Regions from separate parts of the Duffyella gerundensis genome, predicted to be linked through region 3. Evidence: predicted binding sites of a transcription regulator. Region 3 holds the regulator's gene; each other region holds the start of a gene.
The links. The regulator CRP, encoded in region 3, controls carbon source genes, mostly activating them, when cyclic AMP is high. The targets are predictions, from matches to a motif close to ATGTGANNNNNNTCACAT.
Positions count from the first base shown of each region.

Region 1: a site for CRP is predicted at 3,406-3,423, ahead of ompW (outer membrane protein OmpW). Genes of this name have one in related genera too.
Region 2: a site for CRP is predicted at 4,595-4,612, ahead of udp (uridine phosphorylase). Genes of this name have one in related genera too.
Region 4: a site for CRP is predicted at 1,994-2,011, ahead of EM595_RS12760 (NupC/NupG family nucleoside CNT transporter). Genes of this name have one in related genera too.

Region 1 covers NZ_LN907827.1:2,097,481-2,105,171, forward strand. The annotation lists gene trpCF (bifunctional indole-3-glycerol-phosphate synthase TrpC/phosphoribosylanthranilate isomerase TrpF) at 1-85, shown strand, start outside; gene trpB (tryptophan synthase subunit beta) at 130-1,323, shown strand; gene trpA (tryptophan synthase subunit alpha) at 1,323-2,129, shown strand; gene EM595_RS09725 (BON domain-containing protein) at 2,280-2,594, shown strand; gene ompW (outer membrane protein OmpW) at 2,637-3,269, opposite strand; gene EM595_RS09735 (YciC family protein) at 3,622-4,359, shown strand; gene EM595_RS09740 (septation protein A) at 4,404-4,940, shown strand; gene yciA (acyl-CoA thioester hydrolase YciA) at 4,990-5,421, shown strand; gene tonB (TonB system transport protein TonB) at 5,451-6,209, opposite strand; gene EM595_RS09755 (YciI family protein) at 6,412-6,708, shown strand; gene EM595_RS21070 (YciY family protein) at 6,735-6,908, opposite strand; gene cls (cardiolipin synthase) at 7,067-7,691, shown strand, end outside.
Region 2 covers NZ_LN907827.1:3,572,983-3,580,673, reverse strand. The annotation lists partial or broken gene EM595_RS16380 (YehS family protein) at 1-113, opposite strand, end outside; gene metR (HTH-type transcriptional regulator MetR) at 184-1,110, opposite strand; gene metE (5-methyltetrahydropteroyltriglutamate--homocysteine S-methyltransferase) at 1,301-3,568, shown strand; gene EM595_RS16365 (dienelactone hydrolase family protein) at 3,614-4,444, opposite strand; gene udp (uridine phosphorylase) at 4,725-5,489, shown strand; gene EM595_RS16355 (tetratricopeptide repeat protein) at 5,598-6,866, shown strand; gene rmuC (DNA recombination protein RmuC) at 6,949-7,691, shown strand, end outside.
Region 3 covers NZ_LN907827.1:390,080-397,770, reverse strand. The annotation lists gene EM595_RS01695 (hydrolase) at 1-102, shown strand, start outside; gene EM595_RS01690 (YheU family protein) at 106-324, shown strand; gene EM595_RS01685 (phosphoribulokinase) at 397-1,266, shown strand; gene crp (cAMP-activated global transcriptional regulator CRP) at 1,981-2,613, shown strand; gene EM595_RS01675 (YccS/YhfK family putative transporter) at 2,677-4,752, shown strand; gene argD (bifunctional acetylornithine/succinyldiaminopimelate transaminase) at 4,782-6,002, opposite strand; gene pabA (aminodeoxychorismate synthase component 2) at 6,092-6,655, opposite strand; gene EM595_RS01660 (putative adenosine monophosphate-protein transferase Fic) at 6,702-7,295, opposite strand; gene EM595_RS20525 (YhfG family protein) at 7,285-7,455, opposite strand; gene ppiA (peptidylprolyl isomerase A) at 7,559-7,691, opposite strand, start outside.
Region 4 covers NZ_LN907827.1:2,765,569-2,773,259, forward strand. The annotation lists gene EM595_RS12750 (acyltransferase family protein) at 1-427, shown strand, start outside; gene EM595_RS12755 (Nramp family divalent metal transporter) at 483-1,772, opposite strand; gene EM595_RS12760 (NupC/NupG family nucleoside CNT transporter) at 2,076-3,266, shown strand; tRNA gene EM595_RS12765 (tRNA-Ala) at 3,494-3,569, opposite strand; tRNA gene EM595_RS12770 (tRNA-Ala) at 3,614-3,689, opposite strand; gene EM595_RS12775 (formate/nitrite transporter family protein) at 4,092-4,880, shown strand; gene EM595_RS12780 (YfeC-like transcriptional regulator) at 4,997-5,353, shown strand; gene gltX (glutamate--tRNA ligase) at 5,395-6,810, opposite strand; tRNA gene EM595_RS12790 (tRNA-Val) at 7,080-7,155, shown strand; tRNA gene EM595_RS12795 (tRNA-Val) at 7,194-7,269, shown strand; tRNA gene EM595_RS12800 (tRNA-Val) at 7,302-7,377, shown strand; tRNA gene EM595_RS12805 (tRNA-Lys) at 7,382-7,457, shown strand; RNA gene EM595_RS12810 (RtT sRNA) at 7,487-7,623, shown strand.

The DNA.
Region 1 (7,691 bases), 1.7 Mb from region 3:
CTTTAACTCCGGCGTTGAAAGCGCACCCGGCATCAAAGATCACAGCAAACTTGCCGCCGTGTTTCAAACACTGCGCGCCTACTGATTCATCGGGGCGGCGGCGATCGCCCCGAACTGAGAAAGGGAGACATAATGACGCTTTTAAATCCATGGTTTGGTGAGTACGGCGGCATGTTCGTACCACAAATTCTTATGCCGGCGCTCAATCAGCTTGAAGCGGCGTTTGTTGAGGCGCAGCAGGATCCTGCGTTTCAGGCGGAGTTCACCGATCTGCTGAAAAACTATGCCGGTCGCCCTACCGCGCTGACGCTCTGTCAGAACCTGACCAAAGGCACCAAAACCCGCCTCTATCTGAAACGTGAAGATCTGCTGCACGGCGGCGCGCACAAAACTAACCAGGTGCTGGGTCAGGCGCTGTTAGCGAAGCGCATGGGCAAAAAAGAGATCATCGCAGAGACCGGCGCCGGTCAGCACGGCGTGGCATCAGCGCTGGCCTGCGCACTGCTCGGCCTGAAGTGCCGCATTTATATGGGCGCGAAAGATATTGAACGTCAGTCGCCTAACGTTTTCCGTATGCGGCTGATGGGCGCGGAAGTTATTCCGGTACACAGCGGTTCCGCCACGCTGAAAGATGCCTGTAACGAAGCGCTGCGCGACTGGTCCGGCAGCTATGAAACGTCACATTACATGCTCGGCACCGCCGCTGGTCCGCATCCTTTCCCGACCATCGTGCGCGAATTCCAACGCATGATCGGCGAAGAGACCAAAGCGCAGATTCTGGAAAAAGAGGGCCGTCTGCCTGATGCGCTGCTGGCCTGCGTGGGCGGTGGTTCCAATGCCATCGGTATGTTTGCCGATTTCATCGACGATACCGAGGTTAAGCTGATCGGCATTGAGCCCGGCGGACACGGCATTGAAAGCGGTGAGCACGGCGCGCCGCTCAAGCATGGCCGTACCGGCATCTATTTCGGCATGAAAGCGCCGATGATGCAGACCGAAGATGGTCAGATCGAAGAGTCTTATTCGATTTCAGCCGGCCTGGACTTTCCGTCGGTAGGACCGCAGCACGCGCACCTCAACAGTATTGGTCGCGCAGACTACGTTTCGATCACCGATACCGAAGCGCTGGACGCGTTCAAGCTACTTTGCCGCTCAGAAGGGATTATTCCGGCGCTGGAATCGTCGCATGCGCTGGCACATGCGCTGAAAATGATACATGCCGAACCGGAGAAAGAGCAGCTGCTGGTGGTTAATCTCTCCGGCCGCGGTGATAAAGACATCTTCACCGTTCACGACATTCTGACCGCGCAGGGAGAAATCTGATGGAGCGTTATCAGCAACTGTTTAACCGCCTTGCCGAACGCAAGGAAGGCGCCTTTGTGCCCTTTGTTACCCTCGGCGATCCCTCTCCGGAACTGTCGCTGCAGATTATCGACGCGCTGGTCGCGGGCGGTGCCGATGCGCTGGAGCTGGGCATTCCCTTCTCCGATCCGCTGGCTGATGGCCCAACCATTCAGAATGCCACGCTGCGCGCCTTCGCTTCCGGCACCACGCCAGCGCGCTGCTTCGAGATGCTGGCCACAGTAAGGCAGAAGTATCCCGATCTGCCAATCGGCCTGCTGATGTACGCCAACCTGGTATTCACCAACGGCGTTGACAGTTTTTATGCCCGCTGTGCGGAAGTGGGTGTCGATTCCGTTCTGGTGGCCGACGTGCCGGTGGAACAGTCTGCGCCTTTCCGCGAAGCAGCGATGAAGCACAACGTGGCGCCAATATTTATCTGTCCGCCGAATGCTGATGACGATTTGCTGCGTGAAATCGCCTCGCACGGCCGCGGCTACACCTATCTGCTGTCGCGAGCGGGCGTCACCGGCGCAGAAAATCGCGCTCAGCTGCCGTTGAAGCATCTGGTCGATAAGCTGAAAGAGTACAATGCGGCGCCTTCTCTGCAGGGATTTGGTATTTCTGAACCTTCGCAGGTCAAAGAGGCGATTGCGCTGGGTGCCGCAGGTGCGATCTCCGGCTCGGCTATCGTAAAAATCATCGAAAAACATCATGCCACGCCGGATGTGATGCTGGCTGAACTGCAGCAGTTTGTCAGCAACCTGAAGGCAGCCACGCGTCAATAATAATCTGTGCCTTATCGCTGGATAAGGCACTCTTTCCCCTCTCTTTTATTTTCTTTCGCCATTTGTAGTTCCGCCAATCCTGAACCACACTTATGACGTATTCACCGCCCGGTGAAGCGTGACCAATGATTACGACAGGGAGATAAAATAATGAAGATGGTTAAAGTCCTGGCAAGCGCAGCAATGGCAGCAGTAGTGGCATTAACGTTAAGTGCCTGTGCCCCAACACCAACCAAAGAAGGCACTGGCGGTTATATCGATGACACCGTGGTAACCACCAAAGTTAAAACCCAGCTGCTGGGCGATGACGCGCTGAAATCACGCGAAATCAACGTTGAAACCTTTAAAGGCCGTGTGCAGCTGAGCGGTTTTGTTTCCTCGCCACAGATGGCGCGTCACGCGGTAGAAGTGACCCGTAGCGTACCAGGCGTGAAATCTGTTGTGAACAACATGCAGGTTAAATAAGTTTATTGATCAACCGGGCCCTGCGGCCCGGTTTTTTTATGTTCAGAAGCGGTAACCGACGCCAAAGAAAAATACCCACGGGTCGATGCGCATATTGATGTTCTGCTGCTGTCCGTTGGCCTTGAATTTCACTTCCGTATCGATGTCCATGTACCAGACAGAGGCGTTGATCATCCAGTTATCATCGACCTTGTAATCCAGCCCCGCCTGACCCGCCATACCCCAGGAATCTTTGACGCTTAAATCGCTGAGCCCGGCATCACGTCCGGTCTGATTAAAATCAGCGTCATAAAACGTGGTGTAGTTAATACCGGCGCCGACATATGGACGCAGCTTGCTGGCGCTGTCAAAGAAGTAGTATTGCGCCATCAACGTCGGCGGCAGCTGACGAACGGTAGCCAGCGTGCCGGTAGCGGCTAAGCCGACCTTATGACGAAACGGCGTGGCGGCCAGCAGCTCAACACCAATATTATCGGTGGCCATCCAGGTAAAGGTCAGGCCAAGCTGCGTATTGTTATCGACGTCAAACGAGCCCAGCCCCATGACGTTATCAGAACCCTCGGTTGGCCTTACGGTTGCGCTGCCTGCGCGCATAAAAAAATCACCTTCCTGATGTGCACTCGCGACAATCGGCATTGCCGCCACCATAGCCAATGCAAGGGCTGCCAGTTTCATAACCACTCCTGTTTTCTCTTCGGGAAGCGGGCCACCGCCCAGACGATGCACCCGTGTTTTCAGCGGCCTCTTTTTTACAATGAAAACGGGCAAAGATCATGCGGAGAACGTCTTCTATTCTGCTTAAAAAACAATGATTTGATCTGGATCAAAAACGCCATCACCCTGAGGTCCGGTAAACCCCTGTTGTGCGCATTATTCTGCTGATAGCCAGCGGAGAACCGATTATCGCGGGCGCAGACCGCAGCGGCTTTTCACATTTGCGGAAAGTTATGTAAGTCGGGGTGCCAGCATTCCCTCAGACCATGTACAATCGCCGGGTTAATTAACCCGGTTTTTCCAAGGAGAGTACATGTCTATCACGGCGGGTTCGCTATACCGTGACACAGGAAATTTTTTCCGCGATCAGCTGGTGACCATCGTGCTGATGGCCCTGCTGACCTCATTCATTACGGTGATCGTCGGTCACGCCCTGACGCCCAACGCCGAGCAGCTTTCCCTGCTGGCTGAAGGCAGCAGCGACAGCGCCAGTTCGCTGTTTGAAATGGTGCAGAATATGTCTCCTGAACAGCAAAGCGTGCTGTTGCGCACCTCGGCTGCCGGTACCTTTGCGTCGTTGATTGGTAACACGCTGCTGCTTGGCGGCATGCTGTGTCTGATTCCAATGGCATCGTCACAGAAGCGCGTCAGTGCGCTGCGCGCCATCGGCACGGCGGCGCCGCTGCTGCCTAAGCTGCTGCTGCAGACCTTTCTGATCACCCTGCTGGTACAGCTGGGATTCATGGCGGTATTTGTGCCGGGGGTCATTCTGGCGATTCTCTTTTCGCTGGCGCCGGTTATGCTGGCCAACGATAAGCTGGGCGTGTTTGGCTCACTCAAGGCCAGCAGCAAGCTGGCGTGGCGCAACGTGAAGCTCATCGCGCCGGCCATCATGTTATGGCTGCTGGCAAAAGTCGCCATCATGCTCTTCTTTTCCACGCTGACGCTGCTGCCTGCTAATGTCTCAGCGGTGGTGCTGAACGCGCTGGGCAATCTGGTTTCCGCCCTGCTGGTTATCTATCTGTACCGTCTCTATATGCTGGTACGTTAATGCACAGGCGGCGCCCGCTGCGCCGCCCCTACTCTGGACGCGCTATGAAGCAGTTACTCGATTTCCTTCCGCTGGTGGTGTTTTTTGTCTTTTACAAAATGTACGACATCTTTGTCGCCTCGGGCGCACTGATCGTCGCCACCGGCCTGGCTCTGGTGGCCAGCTGGATCCTGTTCCGTAAAGTTGAAAAAATGACCATCGTGACCTTTGTGCTGGTCGCGGTGTTTGGCACTCTGACGCTGGTATTCCACAACGATGAGTTCATCAAGTGGAAGGTGACGGTGATCTACAGCCTGTTTGCGCTGGCGCTGCTGTTCAGCCAGTTCTTTATGCAGAAGCCTCTGATTCAGACCATGCTGGGCAAAGAGCTGCAGTTACCCACCCACGCCTGGCGTCGGTTGAACGTTGCCTGGGCAATTTTCTTTCTCGCCTGTGGCGTTGCCAATATTTATGTCGCGTTCTGGCTGCCGCAGGAAGTATGGGTTAATTTTAAAGTCTTTGGCCTGACGGGTTTGACCCTGCTGTTCACCCTGCTGAGCGGTGTTTATATCTACCGCCTGATGCCGCAGGAACAAAAATAATTGCGGCTTCCGACACAACCGGAAGCCCGCCTTATCTGAAGAGTGAATCATGAACAGAGAGCATAAAATGCCGCAGGGTGAGATGGTTATGCGCACCCTGGCGATGCCAGCTGATACCAATGCCAATGGCGATATTTTTGGCGGCTGGCTGATGGCGCAGATGGATATGGGCGGCGCGATCATGGCGAAGGAGATCGCTGAAGGTCGTGTGGTAACGGTGCGGGTGGACGGCATGAGCTTTCTTAAGCCGGTCGCCGTGGGTGATGTGGTGAGCTGCCACGCGACCTGTTTACGCACCGGCAGCAGTTCCATCACCATCAACGTGGAAGTGTGGATCAAGAAGGTCTCTTCTGAACCCATTGGCCAGACCTACTGTGCTACCGAAGCGGTGTTCATCTATGTTGCCGTGGACGAGGCGGGCAAATCGCGTCCGTTACCGGCGGATAAAAGCCACTTTACGGCTGAAACCGATCCTGCCTGAAACCGGGGCGGCAATGCCGCCCCTCTGCGTTACTCGACGCTCGCCCCGCCGTTGATCCGGAACACAATATTCATGGTCATGTTCTGCCCGGGTTTGCCGCTCTGATAGCGCCACTTTTTCATCGCCTGCTTCACTTCACGCTCAAACATATTGCGCGGCTCAGCCGAAAGGATACGAATGTTGTCCACGCGGCCATCGCTGTCGACATCAAACTGCACGCGTACTTTTCCTTCGACCCGCAAGGCAAACGCACGCGCCGGATAAGCCGGTTTGCTGACGCTCAGCGCCTGTGGGCCTGTTGCCACGCTTTGCGACGGCGCTGGTGACGGTTTAGGTGCCGTTTGCGGCTTGCTCTGCGTGGTTGGTGCCTTCTGATCAAACGGCGATGCAGCACGCGGCTCCGCAGGCTTAACCGGCTGCTTTGGCTTTACCGCCTCGTGCTTAACCGGTTTGGGCTTAGGCTTGGGTTTAGGCTTTGGCTCGGGTTTTGGAATCGGCACCGGCTCGGGTTTTGGCGGCTCGGGTGCAGGTTCCGGCACGGGCTCCGGCTCAGGTTGCGGCTCGGCAACGGGTTCAGGCGGCTGCTGTACGGCAGGCGCTGGCGCCGGCATCGGCTGAACTTCCGGCGCGACCATCGTGACACTGATCGGTTGAGACGCTTTAGGCACTTCAATAACCTGGTGAAAAGATGCATAGAGCAAGCCTGCAATCACCGAGCCGTGAAGCGCAACGGAGAGCAATACCGGAAGAGAAAGTCGTTTGGGTAATGTCGAAGTCAGCGTCGTCATAACAATCTGGTTGATAGAGTGAGGCGATAATTTTAAATGCAAATAGCAATCAGTTTCAATAACATTAGGCCATCGCGGCCATAAAAGCGTTTCGTGCCCGGCAACGGCGCTTTCGCAGCGGCAAATTTATCTTTCAATTGCACTCTCGATCACGATGACTTACCGTGTCAGCCACATCATTTGATCCGACAGGAGTCACTCTGTGCTCTATGTAATTTATGCCGAAGATACCGCTGATTCACTGGAAAAACGCACGGCGGTTCGCCCGGCGCATCTGGCACGCCTGCAGCTGCTGCAGGACGAAGGCCGCGTGATCGCCGCAGGCCCGCTGCCCGCAGTGGACAGCAACGATCCAGGTGCCGCGGGCTTTACCGGCTCGGTGATTATTGCTGAATTTTCATCGCTGGAAGCGGCGCAATCCTGGGCGCAGGATGACCCTTATGTGGCGGCGGGCGTCTATAAACAGGTGGCGGTGAAGCCATTTAAACGTGTGATGTAATTCAGGGCGCTTCGGCGCCCTGATTATTAATGATGCTGTGAGATAAACAGAATGGAGCGTCGCTGCTGTTGCGCCAGCTGATGACGAACCGCATGAATCCGGCCATAGCGCCGCGATTGCCCTTCAACCCAGCGCGCACGCCGCCGTTGCACCTGCCGCATCATTCTCCAGCGCGCCACTTCATTCCTGCTTCTTCTCATCTGACTTTCTCCGCGATTTAATACGCGGCGCAGTATAGACCTTTCTTCGTCGTAACCAGATCGGATCTGTTATCGTAGTCATTGCCGCCAAAGGGTTCCTTAACCCGCAATCTGCACGTAAACTTCTCACATCAATGCGCGAACGGGATGTCCACGTAATGTCCACTTTTTTTACTTTTGTTAGCTGGTTACTGCTGTTTGGCTATTGGTTGCTGATTGCCGGTGTGACATTGCGCATTTTAATGAAGCGCCGGGCGGTCACCTCGGCGATGGCCTGGCTGCTGATTATCTTTATCCTGCCGCTGGTGGGCATCATCGCCTATCTCTCATTTGGCGAACTGCACCTGGGTAAGCGTCGCGCCGAGCGCGCGCGGACCATGTGGCCCTCCACCGCCAAATGGCTGTCTGAGCTCAAGCAGAGCCACCATATTTTCGCGACCGAATACAGCGACGTGGCGCGTTCGCTGTTTCAGCTGTGTGAAAATCGCCAGGGCGTCGCCGGGGTGCGCGGCAATCAGCTGCAGCTGCTGACCAGCGCGGAAGAGACCATGGCGGCGCTAATTCGTGATATTCAGCTCGCCCGGCATAATATTGAGATGGTGTTTTACATCTGGCATCCCGGCGGTTTGGCCGACGAGGTTGCTGAATCGCTGATGGCGGCGTCGCGGCGCGGCGTGCATTGTCGACTGATGCTGGACTCTGCCGGCAGCGTGACCTTTTTCCGCAGCCCGATGGCCGCCATGATGCGCAATGCCGGCGTGGACGTGGTTGAAGCGTTACAGG
Region 2 (7,691 bases), 590 kb from region 3:
TGCATCATCGCCAGCGGAACTTCGCTGTCGGCGAGAGCGGCGATGTTGACCATCGCTTCATCGTTCAGTTTAAGCATGTAGCGGATGCTGCGCAGGACGTCATTATTGGTCATTAGTTTTCTCATGGTTACGGCAATGCGGCGCATTATAGAGCAGAGCGGCCGGTAATTATATCGCCGTGCATTATCCCGGTTGCAGCACGCCCGGTTTTGACGCATCACGCACCAGCGGCAGGTGCTCACAGGCGTGCTGCCGCGTGGAGCGGATAAAGGCATCAACCACCGGCTGACGCTGCTCGCCGTCGCGCACCGCCGCATAGAGGCGGCTCCATAATCCTTCGCCCAGCGTTTTGGTGACCACCAGCCCCTGACGTTCAAAACTCTCCACCACCCAGTGCGGCAGTGCGGCAATGCCCATGCGCGCCGAAACCATCTGAATCAGCAGCAGGGTGTTATCAACGCTTTTCAGCGCCGGGCTGACGCCCGCTGGCTGTAAAAAGTGGCGCCAGATATCAAGCCGTTGTCGCTGCACCGGGTAGATCATCAGCACTTCGCTGGCTAAATCTTCAGGCGTAATGATCGCTGCCTGCGCCAGCGGATGATCCGTGGCCAGCACCAGGCGCACTTCAAAATCGAACATTGGCGAATAGTGCAGACCGCTGCGCGGCAGGATATCGGAGGTCAGCACCACATCCAGTTCGCCCTGCTGCAAGGCCGGCTGCGGATCAAAGGTGACGCCTGATTTGAAATCCATCATCACCTGCGGCCAGCTCAGGCGGAAATTATCCAGCGCAGGTGTCAGCCACTGAATGCAGCTGTGGCATTCAATAGCGATGCGCAGCGTGGCCTGATGCGGCTCATGACACGCCTGTAACGCCTGCTGAATTTGCGGCAGCACCTGCTCGGCCAGCTGCAGCAGAATAGTGCCCTGCGGCGTAAAACGCAGCGGCTGGCTTTTACGCACAAACAACCGGAACCCCAGCCGCTGCTCCAGATCGCTGAACTGATGCGACAGCGCCGATTGCGTTTGGTGCAGCTGTGCGGCGGCGGCGGCCAGCGAGCCAGTGTTCCTGAGAGCCTGCAGTGTCCGGAGGTGTTTGAGTTCGATCATGAGAGTCCTTCACATCGACAGTGAACAATTTGCGCTTGAGGAACATACCTTACCTGCACAATATAGCGGTGTAAACATCTGGACGGCCAAACATCACTGGCCCGCCCAACCTGATCCTGACGTCTGCGCCAGCAGGGATGCGAAAACGGCACCGCCCGGCATCGACGTCTAACACTATGAGGCAACACTGATGACGATTCTGAATCACACGCTTGGTTTTCCCCGTATTGGCCTGCGTCGCGAACTGAAAAAGGCGCAGGAGAGCTATTGGGCGGGCAACAGCACGCAGGAAGCGCTACTGGCAACCGGTCGTGAGCTGCGCGCCCGTCACTGGCAGCAGCAGCAAGCAGCGGGTGTCGATCTGCTGCCGGTAGGTGATTTTGCCTGGTACGATCATGTGCTGACCACCAGCCTGATGCTGGGCAACGTGCCGGCACGTCATCAGAATAAAGCGGGCAACGTGGATCTGGACACGCTGTTCCGCATTGCACGTGGCCGGGCGCCAACCGGCGAACCCGCCGCGGCCGCTGAAATGACTAAATGGTTCAACACTAACTATCACTACATGGTGCCGGAATTTACCCGCGGACAGCAGTTCAGTCTGAGCTGGCATCAGCTGCTGGACGAGGTTGATGAGGCGCTGGCGCTCGGACACAAGATAAAGCCGGTGCTGCTGGGACCGGTGACCTATCTCTGGCTGGGCAAAGTCAAAGGTGAATCCTTTGACCGTTTGAGCCTGCTGCAGGATATTCTGCCGGTCTATCAGCAGGTTCTGGATGCACTGGCGCAGCGCGGCGTAGAGTGGGTACAGATTGATGAGCCTGCGCTGGTGCTGGAACTGCCGCAGGCGTGGCTCGAGGCGTTTAAATCCGCTTATGCCGCGCTGAACGGGCGATGCAAGCTGCTGCTGACCACCTACTTTGACAGCGTGAGCCATAACCTTGATACCGTGCGTCAGCTGCCGGTGCAGGGGCTGCATGTCGATCTAATACACGGCAGAGATGATATCGTCGCGCTGAACCAGCAGTTGCCCGCTGACTGGCTGCTGTCGCTGGGCGTGATCAATGGCCGTAACGTCTGGCGCGCCGATCTGACACAGTGGTTTGAAAGGCTGCAACCGCTGCAGGCGCAGCGCAAACAGTTGTGGATTGGCTCTTCCTGCTCGCTGCTGCACAGTCCGATCGACCTCAGCGTGGAAACACGTCTGGATGAAGAGGTGAAAAGCTGGTTCGCCTTCGCCCTGCAAAAATGCGCCGAGCTCGCGCTGCTGAGCAACGCGCTGAATAACAACGACGGTACAGCGCTGGAAACCTGGAGCGCGCCCGTACGTGCTCGTCGCCATTCAGGCCGGGTACACAATGCCGCGGTTGGCGAACGTCTTGCTGGCATCACCGCAAAAGAGAGCCAGCGTCACAGCGATTATCAAACGCGAGCCGCCGCACAGCGGCAGCGCTTCAATTTACCGGCGTGGCCGACCACCACCATCGGTTCTTTCCCGCAAACCCACGATATTCGCAGCCTGCGCCTCGATTTTAAAAAAGGCACCATCGATGGAAATCATTACCGCACCGGCATTGCCGAACACATTAAGCAGGCGGTGAATGAGCAGGAGCAATTGGGGCTGGATGTGCTGGTGCACGGCGAGGCCGAGCGCAATGACATGGTGGAATATTTTGGCGAGCATCTCGAGGGCTTTGTCTTTACGCAAAATGGTTGGGTACAGAGCTACGGTTCGCGCTGTGTAAAACCGCCGGTGATTATTGGCGACGTAAGCCGTCCGCAGCCGATCACCGTGGAGTGGGCGAAATATGCTCAGTCGCTGACCGACAAGCCGGTGAAAGGCATGCTGACCGGGCCGGTTACGATCCTCTGCTGGTCATTCCCGCGTGAAGATGTGACCCGCGAAACCATTGCCCGACAGATTGCGCTGGCGCTGCGCGATGAGGTTGCCGACCTGGAGAAAGCGGGCATTGGCATCATTCAGATTGATGAACCGGCACTGCGCGAAGGGCTGCCGTTGCGCCAGTCAGAGTGGGCGGCCTACCTTGAATGGGCAGTAGAGGCCTTCCGCCTGAATGCCGCAGTGGCGCAGGATGACACGCAGATTCATACCCATATGTGTTATTGCGAATTCAACGACATCATGGCGTCGATCGCCGCACTGGATGCCGATGTGATTACCATCGAAACCTCGCGCTCGGATATGGAACTGCTGGAGTCGTTCGAGGAGTTTGCTTATCCGAATGAGATTGGTCCGGGCGTGTATGACATTCACTCGCCTAACGTGCCGAGTGTGGAGTGGATAGAGGCGCTGTTGCTGAAAGCGGCCAGGCGTATTCCGGTTGAGCGTTTGTGGGTCAATCCCGATTGCGGACTGAAAACGCGCGGCTGGACGGAGACGCGTCAGGCGCTGGCAAATATGGTGACAGCGGCGCAGAACCTGCGCGCCCGGATATGACGATGACGATCTAAACTCAGGGGCGCTTGTGGCGCCCCTTGTAACTTATTTTGCCGGGGCAACACCATACTGTGTAAACCAGGCGAGCATGCGCTGCCAGCCATCTTTCGCCGACGCTTCATGATAGCTTTCACGATAGTCGGCATTAAAGGCGTGGCCCGCTTCGGGATACACGACAATCTCCGCGTTGGCATTAGCCGCACGCACCGCTTTTCGCATCAGCTCAATGCTCTCTTGCGGAATGCTCTCATCCTTGCCGCCATAGAGGCCTAAAACCGGCGCGCTCAGTTCGGTGGCTACATCCACCGGCTGGGTTGGCTGCTTAATGGTTTTCTCGCCGACCACCTTGCCATACCAGGCTACCGCCGCTTTTAGCTGCGGATTGTGTGCGGCATAAAGCCAGGTGATGCGACCGCCCCAGCAGAAGCCGGTAATGGCCATGGTGCGCATATCGCCGCCATGTTTAGCTGCCCAGTTGGCAACGTGATCGAGATCGGCCAGCACCTGCGCATCCGGCACCTTGTTGACCAGCTCTTTAAACAGCGTGGGGATATCGCTGTATTCTGAAGGATCGCCTTCGCGGAAATAGAGTTCCGGCGCAACGGCCAGATAGCCCTCTGCCGCCAGCCGACGGCAGATGTCACGAATATGCTCGTGTACGCCAAAAATCTCCTGCACCACCAGCACAACCGGCAAACCCTCGGTTTTATTTTCAGGCCGGGCAAAGAACGCGGGCATGTTTTCGCCCTGGGTGGCCACGGAGGTTTCGCCGCTGTGAATTGCGTGATCTCCGGTAATGATGGTGGTGGTTGCGGTGGGGCCGACCGCAGGCGCGAAGCCGCGCGCTTTTTGTGCCATATTCTCTTCGGTTTTCATTGTTCTCTCCGTACAGACGATTCGCGCAGTGAGGTAACTATAGCCAGGATTATTTCTTCACTCCCGGCAGTGCGGGTTATCTCTCTTTATCACTACACCGTGGCAGCGTGCACAGCAGCCTGTAGCACTACGTGAAAGCACGCTTGCAAGGTGTGAGATTAGTCACATTGTTTTGATTAATCTCTGCAACTTTCATAATGTTGAACGATTGCGTTCACACCTTTTCCCTGACCGCTGGCGTAAAGTACGCGGCTGTTACTATTTACTTCAGGAGTCCGTTATGGCCCAGTCCGATGTTTTTCATTTAGGTATCACCCGCGCTGATCTGCAGGGCGCCACGCTGGCCATTGTGCCTGGCGATCCAGAACGAGTGAAAAAAATCGCGGCGTTGATGGACAATCCTGTGCATCTCGCCTCACATCGCGAATTCACCAGCTGGCGTGCCGAGCTCAACGGCAAGCCGGTTGTAGTTTGCTCAACCGGCATTGGCGGCCCGTCGACCTCCATTGCGGTAGAAGAGCTGGCACAGCTGGGCGTGCGCACTTTCCTGCGCGTCGGCACCACCGGTGCGATTCAGCCCGATATCAACGTTGGCGACGTCCTGGTGACCACCGGCGCCGTTCGCCTTGATGGTGCCAGCCTGCATTTCGCCCCGATGGCGTTTCCGGCGGTAGCCGATTTCGCCTGTACCACTGCGCTGGTTGCCGCTGCAAAAGCTGCCGGTGCGAAAACGCATATCGGCGTAACTGCCTCTTCCGACACCTTTTATCCGGGCCAGGAACGCTACGACACCTTCTCAGGCCGTGTGGTGAGCCAGTTCCAGGGCTCAATGAAAGAGTGGCAGCAGATGGGCGTGCTGAACTACGAAATGGAATCGGCCACGCTGTTAACCATGTGCGCCAGCCAGGGCTTACGCGCCGGTATGGTGGCGGGCGTTATCGTCAATCGCACCCAAAAAGAGATTCCGGATGCGGCCGCGATGAAGCAGACAGAAAGCGATGCGGTGAAAATTGTGGTTGAAGCGGCGCGTCTGCTGCTGGACTAACGCTACATTTCGGAAACGGCAGCGGGAATTTCGAGACAGGGCTTATAGGGTTCGGCTTTTTAGCCTCTTTATACTCTGCGCATTCTCAATGACCTTAAGCCGTTTCCGATGCGTAAAACTATTCCTTCTCCCCGTCGTCCCCAGGTTGTCATCACGCCTGCGATGCAGGACCGCTTTGAACAACAGGCAGCGCAGTTTCGTCAGGCAATGGATCAGCTCGATTTTGCGCAGGCGCGTCTCTGCTGTGAGCAGGTGCTGAAAGTGATCCCCCAGCAGATGCAGGTACTGAGTGATTACGCGCTGGTGCTGATGCGCCTCGGTGAGCATCAGAAAGCGTGGAAAATTTACCAGCGTATTTATCAGTCGCCGCATCGACACAGAGCATCCGATACCTGGCTGGATGGCCTGGCGGAGCTAAGCGGGCTAATGAACAAGCCGCTGGAGGTCAAGCGTTACGGCCACGAATCGCTGAGCAAAGCCGATGCGATCTATAAGCAGAATGTTCGCTATCCCTTTCCGGCGCGTGGTCCTGAACCGCTGGACCTCGACAACCCGCAAAAAAATATCATCGCTTTCAGCCTCTATGGCCATCATCCGCGCTATTGCGAAACGCTGATCAAAAACGTTGAGGTTGCACGAGAGCTTTATCCGGCATGGACCTGCCGTATCTATCTTGATGACAGCGTGCCGCAGCATGTCTGGCACCGGCTACAGCAGCCAAACGTGCAGCTGGTGGATATGTCGCATGAAAAAGCCATTATGCCCACTCTGTGGCGTTTTCTGGTGATGGATGACAGCAGCGTAGAACGATTTATCGTACGTGACGCTGACTCCTTGCTCTCTGAGCGCGAAGCGGTAGCGGTTGAGGCCTGGGTAGCCTCTCCTTTTTGGTTCCATCATATGCGGGATTATTGCTCGCATACAGAATTGCTGCTGGCCGGCATGTGGGGCGGCTGTCACGGCGTTTTTCACAATATTGAACAGCAGATTCGTGACTTCATGACGCAGTACAGCGGCAGCGCGCGTTTTACCGATCAGGTATTTCTGAAGACTGCGCTGTGGGCCACCGTGCGCGAAAGCCTGCTCAGCCATGATGACATTTTTGATTTCCACGATGCCCACGCTTTCCCGCCGCATCCGCCGGTGCGCTGGCAGGGCGCTGAGTTTCATGTCGGCAGCAACGCCGGTTACACGCGTGTTGGCGGCCCGGCTTCCGTATCAGACAACCAGCCGCAATGGGTGAAACTGTGCAGCGATGCCGGTGAGTTCGCTTATCCGGCACTGGTTAAAAACGGTGAATGGTCGCTGGCGGTGCCTTTCTTCCTGGTGACGGACTACCAAAATGGCAAGCTGCGTTTCGTACTGACTGACGCGTAACCTCCGGCGCCACCGATTTGTGTGGACATTCATACAGGGCGCCTCTACCTTTTCCCCCACGCGGTAATGGGGAGAAAAAGCAATGGAGCAGGGTTATCTGTTAGCGGGCTGTCTTGGCCTGGCGGGCATCCTTTTTGGCTGGTTGGTGGCGCATTTACGGACCGGCCAGCAGCAGGCTGCTGCCCTGACGCAGCAGCGGCTGTTGGAACAGTCGCTGGCCCAGTCTCACCAGGCCCAGCAAAAGCTGGAGCAGCAGCTTACGGAGCAGCGCCAGCTGCAACAGCAGGACGCACAGGCACTTCGTCAGCTGCATGGCGCACTCTCAGCCTCTCAGGAAAAACTGCAGCATTTTGATTACTGGAAAGCCGAGAGCGAGCAGCTGAGCCGTGAGCTGCGCAACCAGCTGGAGATCAACAGCGCGCAGGAGGCGGAGCTGCGTGAAGTTACCATTCGTCTTGAAGAGTCGCGGTTAACCGCAGAAGAGAAGCAGCGTCTGCTGATTAACAGTGAACAGCGCCTGAGCGCCCAGTTCGAAAACCTTGCCAACCGCATCTTTGAAAACAGCGGCCGCCGCGTCGATGAGCAAAATCGCCAGAGCCTGAATACCCTGATTACGCCGCTGCGGGAGCAGCTTGATGGCTTCCGTCGCCAGGTGCAGGAAAGCTTTGGCCAGGAAGCGCGCGAAAGACACACCCTTTCCCATGAAATCCGCAGTTTACAACAGCTGAATGCCCAAATGGCGCAGGAAGCGATTAACCTCACTAAAGCGCTGAAAGGCGACAATAAAACCCAGGGCAACTGGGGCGAAGTAGTGCTCAGTCGCGT
Region 3 (7,691 bases):
TACGGTGGCCACGTTGGCTTTGTCGGCGGCACGCCACGGCAGCCGCAAATGTGGCTGGAAAAACGTATTCCTCAATGGCTCTCAACATATCTGGATAACTAAGCGGTGATTATTCCCTGGAAAGAACTTGAAGCGGAGACGCTGAACAGCCTGATTGAATCATTCGTGTTGCGCGAAGGCACCGATTACGGTGAGCAGGAACGCAGCTTCGCCGATAAAATTGCCGATGTGCGCCGTCAGCTGGAAAGCGGCGAGGCGGTGCTGGTGTGGTCAGAACTGCATGAGACGGTAAATATCATGCCGCGCAAAGCGATCCGCAGCTAACGGGCGAAAGATGACAGGCGCGTTGACTCATGTTAACAATGCCTGTCGCAGATCCATTCAGGGAGCAGCACTATGTCAGCAAGGCATCCGATCATTGCCGTTACCGGCTCCAGCGGCGCCGGTACTACCACCACCAGTCTCGCCTTTCGCAAGATTTTTCAGCAGTTTAATTTGCAAGCGGCCGAACTGGAAGGTGACAGCTTTCACCGTTTTACCCGGCCTGAAATGGATATGGCGATCCGTAAAGCGCGCGATTCCGGGCGCCACGTCAGCTATTTTGGCCCAGAGGCTAACGATTTTGGCCTGCTGGAACAGACCTTTATTGAATACGGGCTGAACGGTACCGGCCAGTCACGTAAATATCTGCACACCTATGATGAAGCGGTGCCGTGGAACCAGGTGCCTGGCACCTTTACGCCGTGGCAACCGCTGCCGGAACCCACCGACATCCTGTTTTACGAAGGCCTGCACGGCGGCGTCGTCACACAGCAGCATAACGTGGCGGACAAGGTCGATTTGCTGGTCGGCGTGGTGCCTATCGTCAATCTTGAGTGGATCCAGAAGCTGGTGCGCGATACCAGCGAGCGCGGTCACTCGCGTGAAGCGGTGATGGATTCCGTGGTGCGCTCAATGGATGATTACATCAATTTCATCACGCCGCAGTTTTCGCGCACGCACATCAACTTTCAGCGCGTTCCAACGGTGGATACCTCAAACCCCTTCGCCGCGCGGGATATTCCCTCGCTGGATGAAAGCTTCGTGGTGATTCACTTCCGCGGCCTGGAAGATATCGATTTTCCTTATTTACTCGCCATGCTGCAGGGCTCGTTTATCTCGCACATCAATACGCTGGTGGTACCGGGCGGCAAAATGGGCCTGGCGATGGAACTGATTATGACGCCGTTGGTACAACGTTTAATGGAAGGTAAAAAGATCGAATAAAATGCAGCCGGGCCGCGGGCGGCAATCACAAATATTTTACAAATCGTTAACCTTAGCGGTTTGACCATTGCCCGCTGCGCCAGCCGTTACGCCTGTTAATCATCACGTATTGGTGTTCTGCAGGTGCGCTATTCTCTCCTCGCCCTTGTCCTGATTTTTGCGCTGCGGACGATCATGATATGAGATCGGGCGATACAGACTGCCGATAATACTTTTCCGCTATGCAAACCAGCCCGCTCTTGCCGTCAGCAGCAAAGAAAACGCACGACTGCACTGCAAATGCTTGCTACCAGTGATATTATCCTCGCCGCAATCACGCACCGGCCCGTCAATACTCATGCTGTTACGCAGTACTGCACGCCTGAGGATTCTCCTAAAAGCGGGGATTATGCTCTTCGCTCCGCTGACATGCGCTTTACTATAACCATTGATCGAGTGTGAGTATGATCGCGTCAACCTGCCCTGCTAAAAGCGCAATCTGACACGATGTACATCATGCTGAAGCGAGACAACAGAAGACAGTAAGTGAAAGCTGTGCTACAAACGAAGTTGTAATATTTTCGTTGCGCAAGCGAAAACGGGAGCACTGATGAGCAAAACTCAAAACAGCAGCCCGCCGACTTTCCTTCAAAGGAATAGCTTTACTATTTCAACGCCTGACAGGGAATCTTGCCCCTGTGTTTAGGGCACGATTACAACAGAGGATAATAGCGAATGGTTCTCGGCAAACCGCAAACAGACCCTACACTCGAATGGTTCCTGTCACATTGCCATATTCACAAATATCCATCCAAAAGCACGCTCATCCACCAGGGTGAAAAAGCGGAGACGCTTTACTACATCGTTAAAGGTGCAGTTGCGGTGTTAATTAAGGATGAAGAAGGCAAAGAGATGATCCTCTCTTACCTTAATCAGGGCGATTTTATCGGTGAGCTTGGCCTGTTCGAAGAAGGTCAGGAACGCAGCGCCTGGGTTCGCGCGAAAAGCGCCTGTGAAGTGGCTGAGATCTCTTACAAGAAATTTCGCCAGCTGATTCAGGTTAACCCCGACATCCTGATGCGTCTGTCCTCACAGATGGCGCGTCGCCTGCAGGTTACCTCAGAAAAAGTGGGCAACCTGGCGTTCCTGGACGTGACCGGCCGCATCGCACAAACGTTGCTGAATCTGGCGCGTCAGCCTGATGCGATGACGCACCCGGATGGCATGCAGATTAAGATCACCCGTCAGGAGATCGGCCAGATCGTTGGTTGTTCCCGCGAAACGGTGGGCCGCATTCTGAAAATGCTGGAAGATCAAAACCTGATTTCTGCACACGGTAAAACGATCGTCGTCTACGGCACTCGCTGATTTTTCTTACCCCGACGGCGTGATGATTGCTCATCACGCCGTTTTCTATGTTGTGAAAAGCTGATGTGGCGCCGACTCATCTACCACCCTGAAGTAAATTATGCCCTGCGGCAGACGCTGGTGCTGTGCCTGCCGGTGGCCATCAGCTGGCTGTGCGGCGATCTGCAAAAAGGCCTGCTGTTCTCGCTGGTTCCTGCCTGCTGTAATATTTCTGGTCTTGATACGCCGCACAAACGCTTTTTTAAGCGGCTAATTGTGGGCGGTTCTCTGTTTGCAACCAGCAGCCTGCTGATGCAGGTCTTAACGCTGCATGGCATTCCGTTGCCCGCGATCCTGTTTGCGATGACCATGCTGCTCGGCGTGCTGGGCGAAATCAGCCCGCTGCATGGCCGCCTGTTATCGGGTTCACTGATCGCCGCCATCTTTACCCTGAGCCTGACAGGTAAGCTGCCGATCTGGGCACCGCCGCTGCTCTATATTGGTGGCACCTTATGGTATGGGCTGTTCAATGCGTTCTGGTTCTGGCTGTGGGAAGAGCAGCCGATGCGCGAGACACTCAGCCTGATCTATCGTGAACTGGCAGATTATTGTGATAAAAAATACAGCCTGCTGACCCAGCTCACCGATCCTGAAAAAGCGCTGCCGCCGTTGCTGGCACGGCAACAGAAAGTGGTCGATCTCATTAATACCTGTTATCAGCAAATGCACATGCTGGCGGCCAATCGTGACAACAGCCACAAGCGGCTGACGCGGGCATTTCAGGTGGCACTGGATCTGCAGGAGCACATTTCGGTGAGTTTGCATCAGCCGGAAGAGGTGCAAAAGCTGGTGGAAAAGAGCCATGCCGAGGCAGTAATCCGCTGGAACGCTCGCGTCATTTCTGCTCGCCTGCGCGTGCTGGCTGACGACATTCTTTATCATCGCATGCCGGATCGTTTTGAGATGGATAAGCCGTTGCAGGCGCTGGAGAAAATCGCCCGCCAGCATCCTGATAATCCGGTAGGTAACTTCTGCTTTTATCATTTCAGCCGCATCGGCCGCGTGCTGCGCACTCAGCGCCCACTTTACCGCCGCGACCTGATGGCCGATCGTCAGCGTCGACTGCCGCTTTTACCAGCGCTACGCAGCTATCTGTCGTTGAAATCCGCCGCGCTGCGCACCGCTGCTCGCTTCGCCGTTATGCTGATGTTTGGCAGTACGCTGGCGCTGTTCTTCGATATTCCCAAGCCTTACTGGATTCTGATGACCATTATGTTCGTCAGCCAGAATGGCTACAGCGCCACGCGCGTACGCATTCAGCACCGGGCGCTGGGCACGCTGGCGGGATTGATTGTCGCCGCCGCCACGCTGCGCTTTGCCGTACCGGAATCGGTGGTATTGCTGATCATGCTGGCGATCACGCTGGGTGGCTATCTGATCATCCGTAAGTTTTACGGCTGGGCAATGGTTGGGTTTACCGTGACCACCGTCTGGACGTTGCAGCTGCTGTCGCTGAACGGCTCCGCTTTTCTGCTGCCGCGTCTGATGGACACGCTGATGGGCTGCCTGATCGCCTTTGCCGGCATGGTCTGGCTGTGGCCGCAGTGGCAGAGCGGCCTGCTACGTCAGAATGCCCATGATGCACTGGAAACCTATCAGGATGCTTTACGGCAACTGCTGGGGCCGGAGCAGTCGCCGCAAAAGCTCGCCTGGCAACGCATGCGGGTCAATCAGGCGCACAATGCGCTGTTTAACTCGCTGAATCAGGCGATGCAAGAGCCGGGCTTTAATTCCCGGTATCTTGATGACATGAAGCTGTGGGTGACGCACAGCCAGTTTATCGTTGAGCACATCAACGCCATTACCAGCCTCGCGCGTGAACACACCATGCTGACGCCTGCGCTGGCGGAACGTTATCTGCAATCGCTGGAAATTGGCCTGCAACGCTGTCAGCAGCGGCTGGAATATGATGGCCCGGGCTCGGACAGCAATGTGCTGGAGGAACCTGAAGATCTGAATGAAGGGCCGGTGACGATTGTGGAACGGCATGCAAAACGCATTCTCGATCATCTGCGCGTGATGCATACCATCTCATCGCTGGCATGGCAGCAGCGCCCGCACCACGGTCAGTGGCTGGTCAGGCGCTTACGGAATAAATAACCTGGCGGATCCGGTTGCCCGCCGGTTGATTAGTGTGCCAGGACGCTTTCCACCGCCTGAGCGAAGCGTGCCATGCCTTCGTCGATCTCTTCCGGCGTGATAATCAGCGAAGGCACCAGGCGAATAACGTCGGTGCCAGCGGTAAGGATCATCACGCCCGCCTCTGCGGCGGCCTGCAAGATATCGCGCGCTTTACCGGCGTGCTGTGGTTTTAGCGCCGCGCCGATTAACAGCCCTTTGCCGCGAATCTCGGTGAACAGATCATAGCGGGCATCCAGCGCCTGCAGCGCGCTGACAAACCGCTCACGACGCACATCAACGCCGTTCAACACCTCTGGCGTATTGATAATATCCAGTGCCGTTTCCGCCACGGCGCAGGCCAGTGGATTGCCACCGTAAGTGGTGCCATGCACGCCAGGCGCCATGGTCGAAGCAATCTCATTGCTGGTCAGCATTGCGCTAACCGGAAAGCCGCCGCCCAGCGCTTTCGCGGTGGTTAAAATATCGGGCGTCACGCCGTAATGTTCGTGCGCAAAAAGCTTACCGCTGCGCCCCATGCCGCTTTGTACTTCATCCAGTACCAACAGCGCCTGATGCCGATCGCACAGTTCGCGCAGCCCCTGCATAAAAGCCTGGGTGGCAGGCACGACGCCGCCCTCGCCCTGAATTGGCTCGACGACAATGGCGCAGGTGTGATCGTCAATCACCGCTTTTACCGCATCAAGGTCGTTGAAGGGTACATGGACGATATCCGCCGGTTTGGGACCAAAGCCGTCGGAATATTTCGGCTGGCCGCCGACGCTCACGGTAAACAGCGTGCGACCGTGAAAGGCGTTATGAAAGGCGATGATTTTGCTTTTATACGGACTGTGACGTTTAGAAGCGTAGTAGCGGGCAAGTTTAAATGCCGCTTCGTTTGCCTCCGCGCCAGAATTGGCAAAAAACACCCGTTCGGCAAACGTAGCGGCAATCAGTTTGCTGGCCAAACGCAGCGCTGGTTCGTTGGTAAAGACGTTGCTGGTATGCCATAGCGTTTCACCCTGGCTTTTCAGCGTCTCGACCAGCGCCGGATGGCAATGTCCCAGCGCGGTAACCGCAATGCCGCCAGAGAAATCGATATAGTCTTTGCCCTGCTGATCCCAGATACGGCTGCCTTTGCCCTTAACCGGCACAAACTGCGCAGGTGCATAGACAGGCAAGATTACCTCATCAAAGGTTTGCCGGGTCACTGCCATTTTTTCTTGTGCCATTCCGAAAATCTCCTGCGCCTTTCACTATTCATGATTGAAAATATAATCATAAAATATGCATAAAAAATCACTCAAAGGCAATCGGAAACTTAGCGCTGCAGGAAATTGGCCAGCAGTTGATGGCCCTGTTCACTGAGGATGCTTTCCGGATGAAACTGCACGCCTTCCACCTCCAGAGAACGGTGGCGCAATCCCATAATTTCACCCTTGTCGGTAAGCGCGGTGATCGCCAGACAGTTCGGCAAAGAGGATTTCTCCACCAGCAGCGAATGATAGCGCGTCACGGTGAGTGGGTTGTTTAACCCCTGAAACACACCGCTGCCGTCATGGGTAATGCGCGAGGTTTTGCCATGCATGACCTGCGGCGCGCGCACTACGCGTGCACCGAATACCTGCGCTAGCGCCTGATGGCCGAGACAAACGCCGAGCACGGGGATTTTGCCGGCAAAATAGCGGATAGCCTCAAGAGAAATACCGGAGAGATCGGGCGTACAGGGTCCCGGAGAGATCACCAGGTGGGTCAGCGGCAACGCTGCCATCTCATCGAGCGTGATGGCATCGTTGCGCCGAACCTCAACCTGCGCACCCAGTTCACAGAAATACTGGTAGAGGTTCCAGGTAAAGGAGTCGTAGTTGTCGATCAGCAGCAGCATGGCAGGTTAGTCCCAGTGAGCAAAAGCCGCCGCTATTCTACGCAATTTATTTCGCTTCGCTTACCACTTTGGCAAAAATGGCCGCCAGCGCGTCTGTTTCACCTGCGGCTGCCTGCTGACTGGCTGCCAGCCAGCTTTCGCGCTCTGTCTGGCTCCAGTCGATCAGGTAACCGGCATGCAGCGCAACCTGCTCGAAGAACAGGCGTTGAGCACGTCCATTGCCGTCGCGAAACGGATGCAGCATATTGATTTCGCCATAGTACCAGGCAAGACGCTCAACAAACACCTGCTTCTCCAGCCCCTGTAAACCGTTCTCCTCTTCCAGACCGGCCATCAACGCGTTGCCCTCTTTTTCCAGATATTCGCAGTGGCAGTACGGCGTATCATCCTGATAAAGATCGACGTTACGCAACTCGCCTGCCCAGTCGTAAATATCCTGGAATAGCGTGCGATGGATCTGGCGGAGGTGAGGCAGGCCCGGATGTTTCGGTCCCAGTTCAATGGTGGTGGCGCGCAGCGTGGAGAATGCCAGTTCCGCCTTGCGCAGCTGTGCGGCATCGTGAATATTAAGCCGGTTTTTCAGCACATCGTCATTTTGCCAGAAATAGGGATCGCGTCCGTTCATCACCTTAGCGGCCATATTGCCTCCGTAACGCATCCAGCCGCTGTTCGGCAGTCTGATCGCCCGCCGCAGGTTCTGCCGGCTGCAGACCTTCCAGTCGGCAGCTGGCAAGGAAATTGGCTAAGCGATGCTGTTGCCACAACGTAACTTTTTGTTTGTCGGTGAGCTTTGCAGGCATAACGCCTCCCGGGTGGTTGGATTGCCCTAAGTATAAGCAGCAAAAACCGCCTTTGCCGGAGAGGGAAAGGCTGCCGCGGCGAAACAGCAGCGGCAGTCAAAAATTAAGGCAGGACTTTAGCGGAGAGGATAACCACAGGTTTAGCCGGAACATTCTGGTAAGGACCTACGTTTTTTGTCGGTACCTGAGCAATTTTGTCGGCAATATCCATGCCTTTTACCACTTTGCCGAACACC
Region 4 (7,691 bases), 1.4 Mb from region 3:
GGCCGCGCGCTATGAAGCCTATCCCACCACGTTTTACGATAATCTCAACCGCACTGCCGAAGCGTTAATCGCCAGCGGCAAGAAGGTGATTATTATGGGGCCGGTGCCAACGCCGGGTGTCGATGTGCCGAGTACGCTGGCGCGGGGTCGCGATCCTGAATTCTCATTCAGTAATCCGGCCTTCGCCAACATCGATAAGTACATTGACGATAACGTGGTGCGCTTTATGCCCTCTTCTGTGCTGTGCAAAGAGGGCAAGTGCAGCATGTTAGTAAACGGTAAGCCGTTGTTATTTGATAACAACCACCTGAGCATGCAGTCGGCAAATTACGTGGCAGGCTATCTGTCGCAGACCATTGCCAAACAGCAGGGTGTGGCGATCAGCCAGCCGCAGCAGGCGATGGCGCAGAATCGCTCCTCGCTGTAATAAAAAAAGCGGAAGAGCCAGGCTCTTCCGCTTTATTGTCTTACGCAGTGCATCGTCATAACCCCAACGCTTGCCCCACCAGCAGATAAAGATTCAACGCAATCACCAGCACCACAATCAGCCTGCCCGCATTTTGCATCAGCCGGGTATTGGTTAAATCCCCCATCAGCTCACGATTACCGGTAAAAGTCAGCAGCGGGATCAGCGCCAGCGCGATACCAAAACTCAACAGCACCTGGCTCATCACCAGGATGCGCGTCGGATCCCAGCCAGCCAGAATCACGATAAAGGAAGGCAGCATGGTGACCAGCCTTCTGACCCACAGCGGGATGTGAAAGCGGATAAACCCCTGCATCACCACCTGCCCTGCCAGCGTTCCCACCACCGTCGACGAAAGGCCCGCGGCCACCAGGCTGAGCCCAAACACCGTAGCGGCCATATGGCCCAGCAACGGTTCCAGCGTCAAATAAGCCTGATCGAGGTCGGCAATGCCGGTGTGGCCGCTGAAGTGAAAAGCTGCCGCAGCGGTCGCCATCATCGCCAGATTAACAAAGCCGGCAATGGTCATGGCAATGGCCACATCCAGCTTGGTCGATGAATAACGATCGCTGCGCGAGCCGCCGCGATTCACCTGCGTCAGGGCGGAGTGCAGGTAAATGACGTGCGGCATGATGGTGGCCCCCAGCACGCCCGCCGCGAGGAATACCGCATTGGTACCCGACAGCGTTGGTATCGCCATGCCGATCACCAACTCTTTCATTTTAGGCTGGGAGAAAAACAACTCGACGATATAGGCGGCGGCAACAAACAGCAGCAGGCCACCGATGACCAGCTCCAGCGGCTTCTGCCCGCGGCTCTGCAACATCAAAATCAGGAAGGTGGCAATACCGGTCAGCACCGCGCCCTGCAACAGCGAGATGCCCAACAGCAGCTTGAAACCGATGGCGGCGCCGATAAACTCCGCCAGATCGGTGGCCATGGCGATGATTTCCGCCTGCACCCAATAGAACCAGACCGCCGGACGCGGAAAGCGATCGCGAATGTGCTCCGCCAGGTTTTTACCGGTGGCGATGCCGAGTTTGGCCGACATCAGCTGAATCAGCATCGCCATGACGTTAGCCCACACCACGACCCACAGCAGTTGATAGCCATAGGAAGCGCCTGCCTGGATATTGGTGGCGAAATTACCGGGATCGATATAACCGATCGCGGCAATAAAGGCCGGTCCAAGCAGCGCAAGTTTGATTTTTCTGGCCCCACGCGCGGCTCGCTGCGCAGTACGACTTTCCAGCATAGTATTCTGCCCTGTCTTCTTGTGCCCGCATTCAGAATGGGGCGTCGCCATTAAAAGGTCTAAACGGTGGTGCTAATTATTGTGATAGTCATTGCTATGAAGTATAGCCTTGGCTATACCATAGGCCACATTACTGGATCGATTATGCCTGAGCAACCCCCTAAGGGTAGGATATGCTCAAAAAATTAACAATCTTTGTGCGGTTTTTTTGTGCAGACATTCTGTGACCGCTGCGCCTGTTCCGGAAAACAGCAAGATAGGTAATTATTATAATGCGGAGTAGATCTCGTTTTTATGAACGCCGTTACATAGAATACGCAACGAAATATAGCCTGCCTCATATTTGGAGCACATATGTCCCACGTTTTACAATTCCTGTTAGCGCTGGTGGTCGTGACCGTGCTCGCCCTGTTGGTGAGCCACGATCGGAAGAGCATCCGCGTGCGTTACATTATTCAGCTGTTGGTGATTGAAATCTTACTGGCCTGGTTCTTCCTTAACTCGGAAGCGGGTCTTGGCTTTGTGAAAGGCTTTGCCGGGTTGTTTGACCATCTGCTCAAATATGCTGCGCAGGGAACTAACTTTGTGTTTGGCAACATGAGCGATAAAGGCCTCGCATTCTTCTTCCTGAATGTACTCTGCCCTATCGTCTTTATCTCTGCGCTGATCGGCATTCTGCAGCATTTCCGCATCCTGCCCATTGTTATTCGGGCGATCGGTACCGTGCTGTCGAAAGTTAACGGTATGGGCAAGCTGGAGTCGTTTAACGCGGTCAGTTCGCTGATTCTGGGACAGTCAGAAAACTTTATCGCCTATAAAGATATCCTCGGCAAAATGTCGCAGCGTCGTATGTACACCATGGCGGCCACGGCGATGTCGACCGTCTCCATGTCCATCGTTGGCGCCTACATGACCATGCTGCAGCCAAAATATGTCGTGGCCGCGCTGGTGCTGAACATGTTCAGTACCTTTATCGTGCTGTCGCTGATTAACCCTTACCGCATTGAGAATGAAGAAGACCTGCAGCTGAACGATTTGCATAAAGGTCAGAGCTTCTTTGAGATGCTGGGCGAATATATTCTGGCAGGCTTTAAGGTGGCGATCATCGTTGCCGCCATGTTGATCGGCTTTATCGCGCTGATTTCAGCGGTTAACGCGCTGTTTGATACCATTTTTGGTATCAGCTTCCAGGGCGTGCTGGGCTACGTTTTCTACCCGTTTGCCTGGGTAATGGGCGTACCGGCTAACGAAGCGTTGCAGGTTGGCAGTATTATGGCAACCAAACTGGTGTCGAATGAGTTTGTGGCGATGATGGATCTGCAGAAAATTGCCGGTCAGCTGTCGCCGCGCGGTGAAGGCATCCTGTCGGTGTTCCTGGTCTCTTTTGCTAACTTCTCTTCCATCGGTATTGTTGCCGGTGCGATTAAAGGCCTGCATGAAGAACAGGGCAACGTGGTGTCACGCTTTGGCCTGAAGCTGCTCTACGGCTCAACGCTGGTGAGCGTGCTCTCTGCGGCCATTGCTGGCCTGGTGCTGGCGTTCTGATTATCACGGGCGAGCTGGTCTCGCCCATTATTCCTCTGCCCTGCTCTCTTCTGCATTTCCTCTCCATCTCGACTTTCCTCCAGCCAGCACACTGACGCCGCCTCAGCCGTTCTGCGCGCAATAACCGGCAAAACACCATAGCGTAAAGCCGCCGACGCAGGTTAAGCCGCGTAGCGAGAAACAGTGAACATTTTGGATATCACAAAAGAAAGGTAATCAGAGATGATTGGTGGAGATAAGCGGGATCGAACCGCTGACCTCTTGCATGCCATGCAAGCGCTCTCCCAGCTGAGCTATACCCCCACATCTGGAACCCTTTTTTCAAGCCAAACTTTTGGGAAGAAGTTTGGTGGAGCTAAGCGGGATCGAACCGCTGACCTCCTGCATGCCATGCAGGCGCTCTCCCAGCTGAGCTATAGCCCCGTTTGAAAAACGGTGTCGTATCGACGGACGGCATAATATGAAACGGGCCCCGGAGTGTCAACGCCAAATTCTGTTTCTGCGTTTGATCGCTGAAAAAGGCGGCAATCTGTTGCATAGCGATGGTAAACCCGCAGCATCTGGACAGAATTTTCTGCTGAGGCGCCGGGCGAAATAGTGAGAGTGTGTGGATAATTTTATCCAGCGGCCTGTTTCCTTTTTTATCCGTCCCGCTGACGCCCTTTTTATGTTAATTACGGGTTAATAGCGTTATAAGAATTCTCTTGTTTTTGTTAACCTCGCGTGTAAAACTTCGCACGCTAACTATTAGCCCAAGCCGCACCAGCGCTGGGCACGCGGGCATTTTGTTCGCGATTTATTTCCTTAAACAACTCCAGAGATATTATGTCCTTGCATACACCAAAAGAGATCGCTGCCCTGGCTATTCAGGCCGGCGTGGCGAAAAGCCGTCTGCCGATTTCCACCCTGCTGATTTTAGGCTTTTTAGCGGGCGCTTTTATTGCTACCGGCTTCCTGCTCGACCTGCACGTCATCAATCAGTTACCGGCTGACTGGGGCTCGTTTGGCGGTTTCCTTGGCGCTGCGGTATTCCCGGTGGGCCTGATCCTGACCGTGCTGGCCGGCGGCGAATTGCTGACCGGTAATATGATGACCATGCCGGTGGCCTGGTTCGCTCGTCAGATCAGCGCGTTCAGCCTGCTGCGCAACTGGTTTTGGGTAACCCTTGCCAACTTCCTCGGCAGTATTGCGATCGCCTGGTTCTTTGGTCATATGTTGGGCATGACCGAAGGGGATTACCTGAAGAAAACCGTGGCCATCGCCAACGCCAAAATTCACGCTGATTTCCTGCACGCCTTTATCTCCGGCATCGGCTGTAACTGGCTGGTCTGTCTGGCGGTCTGGCTGGCTTTCGCCAGCAAAGATGTGGTTGGCAAAATTTTTGGCATGTGGTTCCCGGTCATGGCCTTTGTTGCTATCGGTTTCCAGCACGTGGTAGCCAACATGTTTATCATTCCGGCGGCTATTTTTGCCGGTCAGCTTACCTGGGCTGATTACGTACCGAACTTTATTGCCGTGTTCCTCGGCAATGGCGTTGGCGGTGCGGTATTTGTCGGTCTCGCCTACTTCCTCGCCTATCGTCCGGCGGTGGAAAGCGCCTCAGCTACCCGATAATTGTTAAGTTTGCCTTCTGCATTAGTTGCGGAGGGCAATTAACTGTTCCTGTTACTTTCACCTGTGACAAATTATTGTAATATGGTCTCCTAACAGACCGTGGCAGGGAAAGCAGCATGAAAAAGGATTGGTTAACCCCGGAAGAACTTGCGAAAGCAACAGGTTACAGCCGCCAGACCATCAATAAGTGGATCAAGCGCGAAAACTGGACCACCGCACCCAAGCCTGGCGTACAAGGCGGTAAGGCGCGCGTCATATTGATTAACGATCAAGTTAAATCCTTTCTGCGATCGACTCGCCACGCGGCGGAAACGCCCGGCTCTTATCAGATTACTCAGCACAGCCTGCCAACCCTGTTATTAAATTCGATTCAGCAGATGAGCAATGATGAACAGGCGCAGCTTACGGCGCTGTTGTTACGCGAAGGGGTAAAAGGTGTGTTGGTGCGGCTGGGGATTAGCGATAGCGAATAATGCGCCCCGGAAGCGACGATGCATTCCGGAGCGCGCGAGCCTTATGCCTGTGCTTCACGCTCGGCGATAAACGCCAGCGCTTTCTCAATACGCGCGATAGCACGCGACTGTCCAATGGCATGAACCGTCACATCCAGCCCCGGCGACTGACCGGCACCTGTTACCGCCACGCGTAACGGCATACCGACTTTACCCATGCCCACTTCCAGCTCATCGGCGGTTGCCTGAATCGCCTGATGCACATTTTCCGCCGTCCAGTCGCTGATGGCCTGCAGCTTATCGCGTACCACTTCCAGCGGCTGGCGCGCTACCGGACGCAGGTGTTTCTTCGCCGCGTCGGCATCGAACTGCTCGAACTCTTCATAGAAGTAGCGGCATGACGCAGCCATCTCTTTCAGCGTTTTACAACGCTCGCCAAGCAGCTGCACCAGCTGAGAAAGCTGAGGACCGGTGCGGGTATCAATATTTTCCTGCTCGATGTGCCATTGCAGATGCGTAGCGACATATTCCGGCGGCAGCGTGGTGATGTAATGATGGTTAAGCCATTGCAGCTTCTCGGTGTTAAAGGCGCTGGCTGATTTGCTCACCGCCGAGAGGTCAAACAGCTCGGTCATCTCGGCCACGCTGAAGATCTCCTGATCGCCATGAGCCCAGCCCAGACGCACCAGATAGTTGAGCAGCGCTTCCGGCAGATAGCCATCATCGCGATACTGCATTACGCCAACCGCGCCATGACGCTTGGAGAGTTTCTTGCCGTCATCGCCTAAAATCATCGACACGTGGGCGTAAACCGGCACCTCGGCGCCAATCGCTTTCAGAATGTTGATCTGACGTGGCGTATTGTTGATGTGATCTTCACCGCGAATCACGTGGGTAATGCCCATATCCCAGTCGTCAACCACTACGCAAAAGTTGTAGGTTGGCGCACCGTCGGTACGGCGAATGATCAGATCGTCCAGCTCCTGATTGCTGAATTCAATCGGGCCGCGGATTTGGTCATCAAAAATCACCGAGCCTTCCTGCGGGTTACGGAAGCGTACAACGCAAGGCTCATCATCGGCATGGTGCTCATGGCTGTCGCGGCAGCGCCCGTCGTAGCGTGGCTTTTCATTATTGGCCATTTGCGTTTCACGCAGCGCCTCAAGACGTTCTTTCGAGCAGTAGCATTTATAGGCCGTACCCGCTTCCAGCATCTCGTCAATGACGGCGTTGTAACGGTCAAAACGTTTGGTCTGGAAATATGGACCTTCGTCCCAGTCAAGATTCAGCCAGTTCATGCCATCCATGATGGCGTCGATAGCTGGCTGCGTGGAGCGCTCAAGATCGGTATCTTCAATACGCAGCACAAACTCACCGCCAAGATGACGGGCATAAAGCCAGGAGTAAAGCGCGGTGCGCGCGCCGCCGACATGCAGATAACCGGTCGGGCTGGGTGCGAAACGGGTTTTGATTTTCATTGAGCGTTGCCTTATTGCGCACGGTTTTTGCTTTAAGCAAAAAACAGGGACATGCTGAAAAAAAGAGTGGCGACATTCTATCATCTGTCGTTGATTCCTCAATCGTTCCCCCGAGGATAAGCGTATCGACAGGTCATATTCCGGCTTCAAAACAGCAATTTTGACTAAATCAGCAACGGCCTGGCTAATTTTAAGACGAACGAACATTTTCGTTTTAAAAACCGTTGACTCACTTTGAACTATCCCTATAATGCGACTCCACACAGCGGGGGTGATTAGCTCAGTTGGTAGAGCATCTCCTTTACACGGAGGGGGTCGGCGGTTCGAGCCCGTCATCACCCACCATCCTAAAGATGGCCTGCAGTGGATAAAAGAATGAGATTGGGTGATTAGCTCAGTTGGTAGAGCATCTCCTTTACACGGAGGGGGTCGGCGGTTCGAGCCCGTCATCACCCACCACTCTCAGACGCTTTTATCAGTAGTAACGAAATGGGTGATTAGCTCAGTTGGTAGAGCATCTCCTTTACACGGAGGGGGTCGGCGGTTCGAGCCCGTCATCACCCACCATTTCGGGTCGTTAGCTCAGTTGGTAGAGCAGTTGACTTTTAATCAATTGGTCGCAGGTTCGAATCCTGCACGACCCACCAATGTAGAAAGGCGCCCTAAAGGCGCCTTTTTGCTTTTCTGCACGTGCAGGGTTTGAACCTGCAGCAGGTTCGACAACATGGCCGGGAGCCATGTTGGCTGATGCGTCAGCATCACCCGCAGGGCGAGGCGCACGATGCGCCGAGGCATATCCTGCACGACCCACCAATGTAGAAAGGCGCCCTAAAGGCGCCTTTTTGCTTTTCTGCTCTGCCCTTCCGTTACCACCTCAATCC